3 regions of the Flavobacterium sp. FlaQc-49 genome follow, and region 2 is predicted to be linked to each of the others. Evidence: riboswitches for the same ligand, from Rfam matches in the RefSeq annotation. Region 2 holds a riboswitch; each other region holds the start of a gene.
What was found. Region 2 has a riboswitch for cobalamin ahead of ACHRV3_RS01620 (TonB-dependent receptor). Riboswitches for the same ligand answer to the same signal wherever they lie in the genome.

Region 1 (4,217 bases), on a different contig from region 2:
CAGAACTAAAAGCATTGCTTTGGATAAAATTCATTCATTACAACCTTCAAACAACAAAAGTAGCCAATCACGCTGATAATTTGATGCAATTATTCCAATCGGTTGTGGTTCCTGTTGAGCAAACTGTTTTTGAAAATCGTTATTTAGAGATCGTTCAGAAAATGAAAAGTTATGCTTAAACCGGAGATAACCGCACGCAAAGTTTAGTTATAGTATTACGAATTCTTTTTAGTTTTATACTTGTTTTTTTACACGCAGATTTAGCAGGTTGCACAAATATTTTTTTGAGAGATAAATAAGATCAGTCTAATCCGCTACCCGAGCGATAGCGAACTGGCTAAGCAAATCTGCGTGCAAAAGAAAATCTTTGCGAGCTTTGCGTTAAATTTTCCGCAATCCAACTATAAAGAATAAAAAAAGGGCAGAACCATTCTATAAGGTTCTGCCCTTTTTACATTTCACACAATTACAAAAAAATCTTTCAAGAACTGAATTAAAATTTACTGAGAGCAAGAATTAAATACTATTGTTATTCACATTCTGGCACTATTAATGTTTACACAGTGTTACATCAAAACTTTATTTATAACCAAAAGAAACCAACACATGAAAGAAACCCTTTTTAAAAATCTAACCTTCTCCCTGATCATAACAAATATTTGGACAATTTGTGCTTTCTTCATTTATTTCTTTGAATCACCTGGCTGGTTTCATGGGTTCGGGGTTTTTGGTTTTTACTTAAACAGTTGTTGGGTTTCCGGGGCAATTGGAGTGATTTTAATACTATTAAGATTCTTTTATTTTAAAAACGACAAGAAGAACAAATTAAGTTTAAGTTTTCTTTATTGCTTTTTCGGCATATTTAATCTGCTTTTATTTGCACTGTTTTTAATACTTGCTCTCTTTGAAATTATAAATGGCGGTTTTTTAGACCTGTTTTTATTTGCCAATCTTATTACTGCAGTTTTTATTCTTTTTGATATTTATAAAACGGTAAAGTTGAGCGATCCTACTAATTAATTCAAGCTGCTAGTTAATAATTAGTTGATCCTATTTGACGAAAACATAAAAGGATTGAGAGGTGTATCTTGTCTTTAGCCGAAAGAACCAATATTTTAAAATTCTTAAAGTACGAATAGAATGATTCATTATCATTTTATATACACAAAACTCCTTAATTTCTTAAGGAGTTTTTGTGTGTATTCTAAAGAAAGTATTTCGCAGTCTTGCCTGAATTAGGGAACTAATATCCGTAGTCTAGTATCCAAAATTCGTTACCTGAAAAGCTTCCATTCTTCTGCTTTGTCCAACAGTTCCGGCAACCTGACCACTGCTTACCCATGGTAACCAGCCTAATTCTGCCACATAAGCTCTGTAGTAACTTGCAGCATATACCTGAATTGCCTCCATTCTTCTGCCTAAACCAACGGTTCCTAATGTTCTCGAACATCCCTGATCGTACCAACCAAGTCCTTCTACGTGAGCAATTCCAATTTTACAAATAGGACTCGGAATGTAACCTCCAAATTCAACAGCCTCCAATTGTCTGCTTTCTCCAATTGTTCCTATTACTTGTCCGTATGGCGTCCATGGCAACCAACCTTTACCTGCTACATGTGCTCTATATCCACTTGTCGCTTCAGCTGCTTTGCCAGTCAGTTTCTTTTCAGTGGCCAGTTCATTCAACTTTTTAAAATAAGCATCGCTTCCGGCTGCTTCTTTGGTTAAATTCCCTGTCTCAAAATCATAAGAATTTCTCAGTATCTCGATTTCACTTTTCTTATTCGATAACTCAAACTCCTTTACCATTAAGCTGATAATTTCGGGTGGAATATTTTGTAAGATCTTGCCATCCGGATCAACGGCAAATTTCAATTCTTTGTTTTGCTCCACAGCCGATGGCTCCTGAGCAATTTCATCTGTTTGACAAGAAATAAAAAGGGATACTAAAAAAGCAACTAAAATAATTTTTGTTTTCATAATACAATGATTGGTTAATTAATGGTTAATACTAATGCTTAATTTTACTTGATTTAACAAAAAATACATTTATACATTATCAGTCAACGACTTAACACTATAACATTTTCAGCAATACATCTTCAAAACAATCTATTTTTAATCATTCTACTATATCAAATATATAAAAATAGTTTTAGTATCATGAGAAATTTCGTATTATATAACCCGCCGTTAAAAAATTTATTCTACCATTTATTTGGGCTGTCTTATAAAAAGGAACCTCGAAAAAGACACTTATTTTTTTTTGAAATTAACATTCAAAGCACCAAAGAGTTTATTTACATTTGTACGCGCAATGGTTCAACTGCATTTTTCGGTGTAGTTGATTAAAAGGGAATTAGGTGCAAATCCTGAACAAGCCCGTTACTGTAAGTTTCATGCAACATTTTGACAGATTGCTGTTGATTTTTCAAATCTCCAAAATCTAATCTTTTGCCACTGCATTTTTAGAAATGTGGGAAGGTTGCTCAAAATGGAAACAAGTCAGGAGACCTGCCACTGCTTAATAGTTTAAAGTTTTCGTGGAGCAAAACTTTAAGCCCGAACACAAACATCAAATTCAAATTTGGTTTTCGTTTTCGTTTTTTCGCTTTTAAAGCAAAAACAAGAATAGAAAATAATACTCTTTTCGTTTATGAATAAATTTTTAATTGCATTAGCCACAACTCTATTCCTCACTGGATGTTCCAAAGATGAGACACCTTCCGAAGTGGTATTACCGGAAGTAACATTTGATGAACCAACAAATGGTTTTACAATTGAAAAAATGCAATGGTTTCACCTCCAGCCTAAACTTAAAAATCCGGATAACGTGACTTATACCTGGCTGTTAAATGGAAAAATAATTGCGACCACACTTGATCTAATGTACGTGTTTGCACAAGCCGGAACCTATAAAATTGACTTTAGAGTAAAAAACAATTCCGGTGAAATCTTTAAAAAAATCACCGTTAATGTAAAAGAAAAAACCTATCTGAACGGAGTCAAAAATGTCTTTGATTTTTTTCCTGCTCCCGGGCAATTTACAAATGCGCTACCCGAAGCAACTGTAAAAGACACTGACGAAACCATGCGAAAAAAAGCAGAAACGGCACTTACAACAGGAAGCTTGGTAAGTCTTGGAGGATTTGGAGGTTATATCGTAATGGGATTTGACCATACGATTATCAATAAAGAAGGCAACGATTTTATTGTCCTTGGAAATGCGTTCAGCAATTGGGCCGAACCCGGTATAATCATGGTTTCCAGCGATGTAAACAACAACGGAAAAGCAGATGACGAGTGGTACGAAATTGCAGGCTCAGAGCACAATAAACCAACAACCATCAAAAATTACGAGCTGACGTATTACCAACCCAAAAGCGAACCTGAAAATCCATCGGAGCCCAATTACATTCGTTGGACTGATAATCAAGGACAAACAGGTTATATTTCTAAAAATGCTTATCATAGCAATCCTTTCTATCCAACCTGGAAAGGCACCAGTATTACCCTAAAAGGAACTTTCTTAAAAGCCAACCTATTCGATAAATCCGGAACAGGCACGTATTGGGTAAACCCTGCCTACGACTGGGGCTATGCCGACAATTGGTCCAACACCGACGAAAAAGCCCAAATCGATATCAATTGGGCCGTAGATAAAAAAGGAAACCCTGTAAAACTACAAGGAATTAACTTCATCAAAGTCTACAATTCAAACCGTGCCGAAGGTGGATGGCTAGGGGAAGTTTCTACTGAAATTTCGGGTTTTAAAGATTTGAATTTATAAAGTCATAAAACATTCGTTTACAAACAAAAGCTTCAGGACAATCTGAAGCTTTTTTAGTTCTATCACAAAAGAGATCACTTTTACTTCCCCAAACTTTGCGACCCTTGAACAAAACTTAGCGCTCCTCGCGTTTAAATTCACACAGAACTTTCCATAAAAAAAGTGCTCAGCAAGTGTGATTTCTCCTTCGTCGAAAGGACAAACTATGCGCAGAAAAAAAATACAACCAACAAAATAATTCACGCCAATTCGTGAAATTCATGGCAAACATTTCCCTTTGTAAAGTACCAATTATCCACTTTCGAAAGGACAAACATTACGCAGCAAAAAAACGCAACCAACAAAATAATTCGTGCCAATTCGTGAAATTCGTGTCAAACATTTTTCTTTATAAAGCACTAATCCTCCTCTATGAAAACAAAAAAAA
Region 2 (4,217 bases):
TCTTGCACAACCAACCCATATTGTTGTAGCAACTCCGGGACGATTAATTGATTTGATTCAACGCAAAGCTGTTGACTTAAAACAAACAAAGTTTTTGGTTTTAGATGAAGCCGACGAAATGGTTTCTATTCTAAAAGAAAGCTTAGATGAAATCATTGCCGAATTGCCTAAAAAACACCGTACTTTATTGTTCTCAGCTACTTTACCTGGAACAATTAAGCAACTGGTTCAGAATTATTTACACAAAGATGTAGTTCAGGTTAGTGCCAATATGGAAACAATTGGTAATCAGGGAATTGATCACGAATACATAGTGGTTGATCCAATTGAAAAATTGGATGTCCTGATGCACTTTTTGAATTCCAGAGAAGGGGAACGCGGTATTATTTTCTGTAAAACTAAAGCAGCAGTAAATAAACTGGCTAAAAATCTGGCTATAAACCGTTTTTCTTCAGGAGCACTTCACGGTAGTTTGTCACAAGGAATTCGTGATCGAATTATGGAACAATTTCGTGAAGGACATATCAATATTTTGGTTGCTACAGATTTGGCTGCCAGAGGAATAGATGTAAAAGAAATCTCTTATGTAGTCAACTATCATTTACCGGATACTTATGAAGCTTACGTTCACAGAAGTGGAAGAACTGCCAGAGCGGGCGCTAAAGGACTTTCTTTAACCGTTCTGCAAGAGGAGGAAGTAGCTGAAATTGCTGAATTTGAAAGAGAATTGGATTTAAAATTCATTGAATTTAAAAAACCAACAGCAGTAAGTTTAGAGGAAAACAATACACTTCTTTGGGCAAAACAAATTTTCAAAACCAAACCGAATCATGATCTTTCTGCTGAATTAAAAACAAAAGTGAAAACTGTTTTTCATCATTTAACCAAAGAGGAGTTGATTGAAAAATTGTTAGCAAATTATGTTTTGCAGAACAAAATCGATGTAGTTGAAAAACCTGTTAAAAAATTCAAAAAGTAAGATATGTTGGCTTTGTAGCTGTTTAATTATATTGTACTTTTAAGGTGATTTTAAAAGAAAATTATCTTATTCGTAAAACAATATATATGAAAATAGTCATTATTGGAGGTGGGTTTGCAGGTATAAATCTGGCGAAGGAACTTGTAAATCAACCTCAAATTCAAGTTACACTTGTAGACAAGAACAATTACAATTTTTTTCCACCACTAATATATCAGGTTGCAACCGCTTTTCTGGAACCCTCCAGTATTAGTTATCCCTATAGAAAGTTTTTTGCCGGCAAAAAGAACCTTCAATTTCGTTTAGGAGAACTTGTTTCTGTAGTTCCTGCAGAGAATAAAGTAATCTTAAACAATGGCGAATTGAGTTACGATTATCTGGTTTTTGCCACAGGAGCAGAAACTAGTTATTTTGGCATGGAAAACGTGATGAAAAACGCCATTCCGATGAAAACCTTAAATGATGCCATCGAAATGCGAAATACGTTGCTTAAAAACCTCGAGAAAGCCGCTATAACCAAAGATATTCGCAAACGCCGTAAATTACTAACGATTGTGGTAGCCGGTGGAGGACCTACCGGAGTGGAAGTTTCAGGTATGTTTGCTGAAATGCGTAAAAATATATTGCTCAAAGAATATCCGGAATTAGAAACATCTGCCAGTAATGTCTATTTAGTAGACGGGGGAGATGCTTTATTGGCTCCAATGAGTGTAGCTTCACAAAAAGATACTTTGGAAGCGTTAACCAAACTGGGAGTTGTCGTAAAACTAAACAGCCGTGTTACCGATTATATTAATGATACCGTGCATTTTGCTAACGGAGAAACGATTCAGACCAAAAATCTAATTTGGGCAGCCGGTGTTTCGGCTAAACTTTTTGAGGGTATTCCAACAGAAAGTTATGGTCGTGGCAGACGTATGGCAACGGATCAATACAATAAAGTCAATGGTCTTGAAAATGTATATGCTATTGGTGATACCGCTATTTTAGCTGGAGATCAAAAATTCCCCGACGGGCATCCTCAGGTTGCTCAGGTTGCCATTCAACAAGGGTTGAATCTGGCTAAGAACTTTAAAGCGATGGTTCATAACAAACCTCTTAAAGCTTTTACTTACAACGATAAAGGCTCGATGGCCATTATAGGAAAAAATAAAGCTGTAGTAGATTTACCAAGTCCAAAATGGCATTTTAAAGGATTTTTCGCCTGGATTATCTGGTTGTTTATACACTTAATATCGTTAATTACTTATAGAAACAGACTGAATACGTTCTGGAATTGGATGGTGGCTTATTTTGCACGAGATCAATCTTTGAGAATGATTATCAGACCGGATAAGAGGAGTTAAATTTTAATATTTGAAATTTCAAATTCCAAATTCCAAAAGCTAATTTGTTTTTTTGTCATTTCGAGCGAAGTCGAGAAATCGCACCAGAAACTCTGCACAGTTTGTCATCCTGAGGAACGAAGGATCTACGTTTGCTGAATCCATACCGTTGCGCTTTACTTTACGGAATTACTCGTGAAGATACTTCGTCCCTCAGTATGACAAAATTGCGAAAAATAGAGAATGGAGCAACTTGTTTGATTTTTAGTATCTCGGAATTGACAAAAGTCTGAATTCCAAAATTCAAATTCCAAATTCCAAAAATTTAAAAAGCCGGAAACTTACGTTTTCGGCTTTTTGGTTTTATTTTTTTTGTTGTTTTCTACTTATTTAGATTCAATAACATACCAGTAATTAAAAGTCTTTTCACTCGGAAGATGTTTTTATTTTATTAGGGTAAGAGCAATTGTATTAAATAGTTCTTAATATTATAAAGATAATTGTATATTTGCCGCAGATTTTGGTCTATTTTTCTAAGTTTTTTTAGAGAATAGTTAAAAGGGAATCAGGTGTAAATCCTGAGCAGACCCGCTACTGTAAGTTCTATATAAGTCTTTAAACGTTACTAATGCCACTGTTTGCTACAGCGAATGGGAAGGCTGTTTTAAAGATAGAATAAGTCAGGAGACCTGCCATAATCACATAGTTTAAGACTTTCGTGGTATAAAGTTGAAGAACAAGAATATTCCCTGCTATTTTTATAGACGGAATGTGTCTTATTGCTTCTTGTTATTTACATCTCTGAAAGTTTATTTAATAAAATCAGTGATGCATAATACCACAAAAACGCTTGTATTCTTTTTTATTGTATTGATCCCGTTTTTACCTCAAGCTCAGGTAAAAAAGGACAGTTTACGGGTTTTAAAAGAGGTCGTCCTAAAATCAAAACCTTTTCAGGAAGTAATTCCCGTACAAACGCTTTCAGGAAAATTACTAGAAAACCTGGCCAGTCATAACGTTGCCGACGCATTACGATATTTTGCTGGAACCCAAATCAAAGACTATGGCGGACTTGGTGGCCTTAAAACGGTTGATGTCCGTAATATGGGAACCCATCATGTAGGTGTTTTTTATGACGGAATTCAACTGGGTAATGCACAAAACGGAGTGACAGATTTAGGGAAATATTCCTTAGACGACATGGAATCCTTGACCATGTACAATGGACAAAAAAGCGAAATATTTCAATCTGCCAAAGACTTTGCTGCTGCCTCTACGATTTACTTAAGAACGAAACGACCTGTTTTTGAAGGTACCAAAAAAACGAATCTTTTAGTACGTTACAAAACGATGTCTATCAACTACATCAATCCTTCATTCAGATGGGAACAGAAGTTGAGCGACAAAGTAAGTATGAGTGTAAGTTCGGAATACATCAAGTCTAATGGGCAGTACAAATACAGATACACCAGAAACAATCAGGATGGTTCTTTGGCTTATGACACTACAGCGACCCGAATGAACAGTGATATTGAAGCTTTAAGAGTAGAATCAGGGCTTTACGGAAAAATAAATAAAGGTTCCTGGGATGCCAAGGTCTATTATTATGATTCAGATAGGGGAGCACCGGGAGCTATCGTGGCGAATAAGTTTAAAGACGGTTTCAGACAATACGATAAGAATTTTTTCGCTCAGGCATTTTTAGTGAAAGAAGTTAGCGAGAAGTATAAATTTCAGGCCAGAGCAAAATACGCCTACGATTACACGCATTATGTTGCCCGAGATACGACCCGAATTTTAGGAGAAACAGTAACCGAAGGCGCCCAATCTGACGATAGTTACTACCAACAGGAAATCTATTTTTCTGCCGTTAATATGTACAGTATAACACCAACGTGGGATGTTTCGTTGTC
Region 3 (4,217 bases), on a different contig from region 2:
TCATAATCGATCCCAAAATTTGAAACACTATAATCATTTATTATTTCATCTGGATTGTTATCCGCTCTTGTGTATACAAAACCATTATGCAAGAATTGATAATAAGCAGTTATTTTATTTCTTGAGTAAGAAACAGATCCGGTGACTTTGTTGTATGGAACAAAGAAAAGTTGGTTTTTGGTTTCGCCATCTTTTGATGCTGTATAGGCATAAGTAGTGTTTGCACTAAAGTAGTTTTTGCCAAAATGGCCCTTCCAGTTTAACAGAGTTTCTGCTCCATAACTATCTACTTTGGCTGTGTTTTGTGGAGACCAAATACCATTTTGCCCAGGAACCCACTGCAGTAAATCTTTTATTTTGATATAATAAAAGGTCTGACTAAGTGTAATGTTTTTGAAAGTAAAAATATTACCAATTTCTGCCTGATAAGAATTCTCCGGTTTTAAGTCTGGATTACCGCCTTGGTCCCAATATAAATCGTTATAAGTTGGAATTCTGAAATTTCGGGACAAATTTAATTTTAGCTGGTATAATTTACTAAACTGATAGAATGAACCCAAAGAGAATAAAAGGGGTGATTTATAGTTGTCTGTAAATTCTTTTCGAATACCAAATTCATTTCTCCAAACGGCAGAGATATCCTGCTTCAAGAGTAATGATGTTGAAAAGATTTCACGAATATGATCTCCGAAACTAGTTCCAGATCCCTTAGTTCGGTTGTAATCTACGATAGCATTTATTTGTATAGATTTAGATAGTGTGCCTGCTAAATCTAGTTTTGTTGTCAAGCTTTCGGTTTTACCATAACTAAAATAGTCCTTTGTATTATCTTCGTAATATTGGTAATTTTCAAAGATATAGGCGGTTTTGAAATTTGCTTTCAATTTTCCAAAATCGCCATCGTACTCCAATAAATTTCTATTGAAACCATTTATATACTTGCTTTTAGTATCTGTTTCTGTAATCAAAGAAGTATTTCGATCTGTATTAGAAGTTTGGCTATATAATTTTAAACTATTTTTAGCGTCAAATTTATATCCCAAATTGGCACTCATTGTAAAAACATCGTATTCTCCATTTTGATTCCAACGTTGTTCTCCTCTCCAGGTATATCGATCCAGATATTTGTAATCATTGGTCGAACTATTTTTAGAAAAACCAATTTGAGCGCTCCATTTTTTGTTTGAAATATTTGTTTTGTAGTTAACTCCAATGGTGTTAAAACTCCCGTAATTTAATCTTAAGGTGTTTTCAAAACGATCATAAAAACCTAATTCATTGTTTAAATGTACCGTTCCTCCAATTGCCCCACTTCCATAAATGACACTCCCTCCACCTGCTTTTACGGTGACAGAGTTATAATCAGAACCTGAGATTGTATTAAAATCAGTACTTCCATTCATTTGAGAGTTGATATTAATACCATTCCAAATTACGGCAGTCTGCGAAGCGCTGGTTCCTCTGAACGAAACAGTAGAAAGCATTCCGCGACCGTACTCTTTAAAATAAATTGTTGAATTATAATTTAATAAATCAGTTAGCAAAGCCTCGTTTTTATTGATAATCGAATCATTCAAGGTTTGAACAGACTGTGTGCCGGAGTATTTTTTAAGATTGGTGTCTGAAACAATCACTTCTTTTAATTTTGTGATAGAATCGTTCTGTGCCAAAAGGATCTGACACAATAAGAGCAAACAAAAAGACAACCGTTTTTTTAAAGTCATAATTTCTACACTCTTGTTCCCGAGAGTTCGATATTAGTTACAAAGGCAGGTCTCCTGGCTCGCGTCTTGTTGTTTACCTTCCCATTCGCCAAAGCGAGCAGTGGTTTTGTAGTTAACAACAAGCATTCATTTCTGAACTAAGCTTACAGTTGCGGGTACAGCTCAAGTTTTTACTTGATTCCCTTTTTAATGTGCTAAATAAATCAGTAACACAACCTTAAATTTTTTGCAAAGATAAAGTTAAAATTATTGAATTTTCAAATTTGGTCTGTTTTTTATGTGAATTCCTAAAACAAATTTACAGCTGTAGGTTTATTTTGACGACTTGTCCAAAATCGACTTTATTCTGAAAAGCATCTTTCAGCGGGAGTGAAGTATGGTGGCAAAGCAGGCTTCTGATGACTCCTGCATGGGTAACAACAATTATCGGTTGTTCTGCTTTTTTTGAAATTTGCTCTGATAAAAAAACGCCGGTTCTGTCATGTAATTCAATAAAAGATTCTCCATTTGTAGCGTGAACAGTCACAAAATCTTCCATCCACGGATTAAGTTGTTCGGGTAGAATGTCATTCCAGCTTTTCATTTCCCAATCTCCAAAATTCATTTCCATTAGTCTTTTGTCTTCCTGGTAATAAATGGTTTTGATTTCGTTTTGAATGTATTTTGCTAAAATTACACAACGTTGTAAAGGACTTGAGAAAAGAATCGCTTTTTGTGGCAATTGTGAAATGATATTTTCAAAAATAAGTTCAAAAGGTTCTGCTAGAGCAACATCAGACTGTCCGTAGCAAATGCCCTTTTCGCAGAGCGTTTCGGTATGACGGACTAAATAAATTTCCATACCAAAAGAAGTGCTAAATAATAAACAACTTCGCACACCTGTTGCGTAGCTCCCAAGCAGTCGCCTGTATAACCATCAATCCATTTCTGAAAGTAACGCGCTAAAAAATAACGGGTCAAAAAAACAGGAATTAAAACCAAAAGAATCTGGTATTTGAAATAGGACAGCACAAGTAGGGGGACTAATCCAAAGAAAAAGGAACCCAAAATTTCTTTCCAGGTATTGCTTTTAGCAATGGGTTTGCTTTTACTTGAAGCATCATCACGCGAATACTCATGAGTGAAAATAATACTAATCGCTGCCAAACGACTCAAAGCATGAGCTGAAATAAACAATAAGAAAATTTGAAAAAGGGCTGTTGAATCCTGAATTTGAAAAGGTGCTATAGATTCTGAAAGCAGTTTGAACTTTAATAAAAAAAGCAAAATCAAACCAATGGCACCATAGGCACCAATAGCGCTGTCTTTCATTATCAGTAGTATTTTTTCCTTAGTCCAGCCTCCTCCAAAACCATCACAAACATCTGCAAAGCCATCTTCATGAAAAGCTCCTGTAGTTAATATAGAAGCAATAAAAGCTAGTATCACAGCAGTTTCTACCGACAGAAAAAGAGAAAAAACATAAAATGCCAAAAAGGAAATACTTCCAACAATCCAGCCTATCAAAGGGAAATACCGTGTGGCTTTATTTAGATAATCCGGATTATGATCAATGTTTTTTGGACATGGAATCCGGGTGTAAAACATGAGCGCTGTGAAGAATATATGGAGTTCTTTTTTCATTGAAAACAAGTATGTAATTTTATATTAAATAGAAAGCTGTGACTGAAACTGAAAACTGCGACTACTTTACTTGCGACTAACCCCGGCATTTTCAAAAGTGGCCATTTCATTGAGAAAAGCTTCTGCAGATTTTAAAATTGGAAGAGCGATCGCACAGCCTGTTCCTTCTCCCAAGCGTAAATCGAGATTTAAAATAGGTTTCGCTTCTAAATAATTTAACAATTTCTGATGGGCCTGCTCGGCTGAAACGTGGCAAAAAATGGCATTTCTTTTAATATTCGGATTTATTTTCGAAGCTATTAAATATGCTACACTGCAAATAAAGCCATCTACCAAAATCAACATTTTGCGATCATATGCGGCGAGCATCCCACCCGCCATTTGTATAATTTCAAAACCTCCAAAATAGGCCAATTGCTGTTGCATTTCAGTTTGACCTGAATAATTTTCAATCGCTTTTTTCAGTATGTTTTGTTTTTGGATCAGTTTTTCGTCTTCAACACCAGTTCCTTTTCCAACACATTCTTCGATCGGAAAACCCGTTAGAAGACTCATTAATACTGCTGCTGTAGAGGTATTTCCGATTCCCATTTCACCAAAACCAATGCAATTAGAATCCGTTTCTGCGATAGTATTTACAATGGTTTTTCCTTTTTCAAAACAGAATTGCAGCTCCGTTTCGCTCATAGCGGGAGCATGTAAAAACGATTGTGTTCCTTTTGCAATTTTGGCATTTATTAATTTGGCATTTGTTGGAAAATCATAGTTCACACCCGCATCTACAATAGATAATGTAATGTCATTTTGTTTGCAGAAAACATTTATTGCTGCGCCCTCTTCGAGAAAATTAGCAACCATTTGGCGGGTAAC

Region 1: it holds a riboswitch for cobalamin, as region 2 does, so the genes downstream of both, ACHRV3_RS08630 (PKD-like domain-containing protein) here and ACHRV3_RS01620 (TonB-dependent receptor) in region 2, are expected to answer to the same signal.
Region 3: it holds a riboswitch for cobalamin, as region 2 does, so the genes downstream of both, ACHRV3_RS11245 (TonB-dependent receptor plug domain-containing protein) here and ACHRV3_RS01620 (TonB-dependent receptor) in region 2, are expected to answer to the same signal.

The regions. Positions count from the first base shown of each region.
Region 1 is NZ_JBIPCS010000003.1:505,248-509,464, reverse strand. Features, by position in the region: gene ACHRV3_RS08640 (thioesterase family protein) at 1-179, shown strand, start outside; gene ACHRV3_RS08635 (hypothetical protein) at 1,258-1,980, opposite strand; cobalamin riboswitch at 2,302-2,537, shown strand; gene ACHRV3_RS08630 (PKD-like domain-containing protein) at 2,657-3,790, shown strand.
Region 2 is NZ_JBIPCS010000001.1:393,463-397,679, reverse strand. Features, by position in the region: gene ACHRV3_RS01630 (DEAD/DEAH box helicase) at 1-979, shown strand, start outside; gene ACHRV3_RS01625 (NAD(P)/FAD-dependent oxidoreductase) at 1,066-2,325, shown strand; cobalamin riboswitch at 2,809-3,016, shown strand; gene ACHRV3_RS01620 (TonB-dependent receptor) at 3,133-4,217, shown strand, end outside.
Region 3 is NZ_JBIPCS010000004.1:368,189-372,405, forward strand. Features, by position in the region: gene ACHRV3_RS11245 (TonB-dependent receptor plug domain-containing protein) at 1-1,724, opposite strand, end outside; cobalamin riboswitch at 1,751-1,959, opposite strand; gene cobC (alpha-ribazole phosphatase) at 2,023-2,565, opposite strand; gene ACHRV3_RS11255 (adenosylcobinamide-GDP ribazoletransferase) at 2,550-3,347, opposite strand; gene cobT (nicotinate-nucleotide--dimethylbenzimidazole phosphoribosyltransferase) at 3,414-4,217, opposite strand, start outside.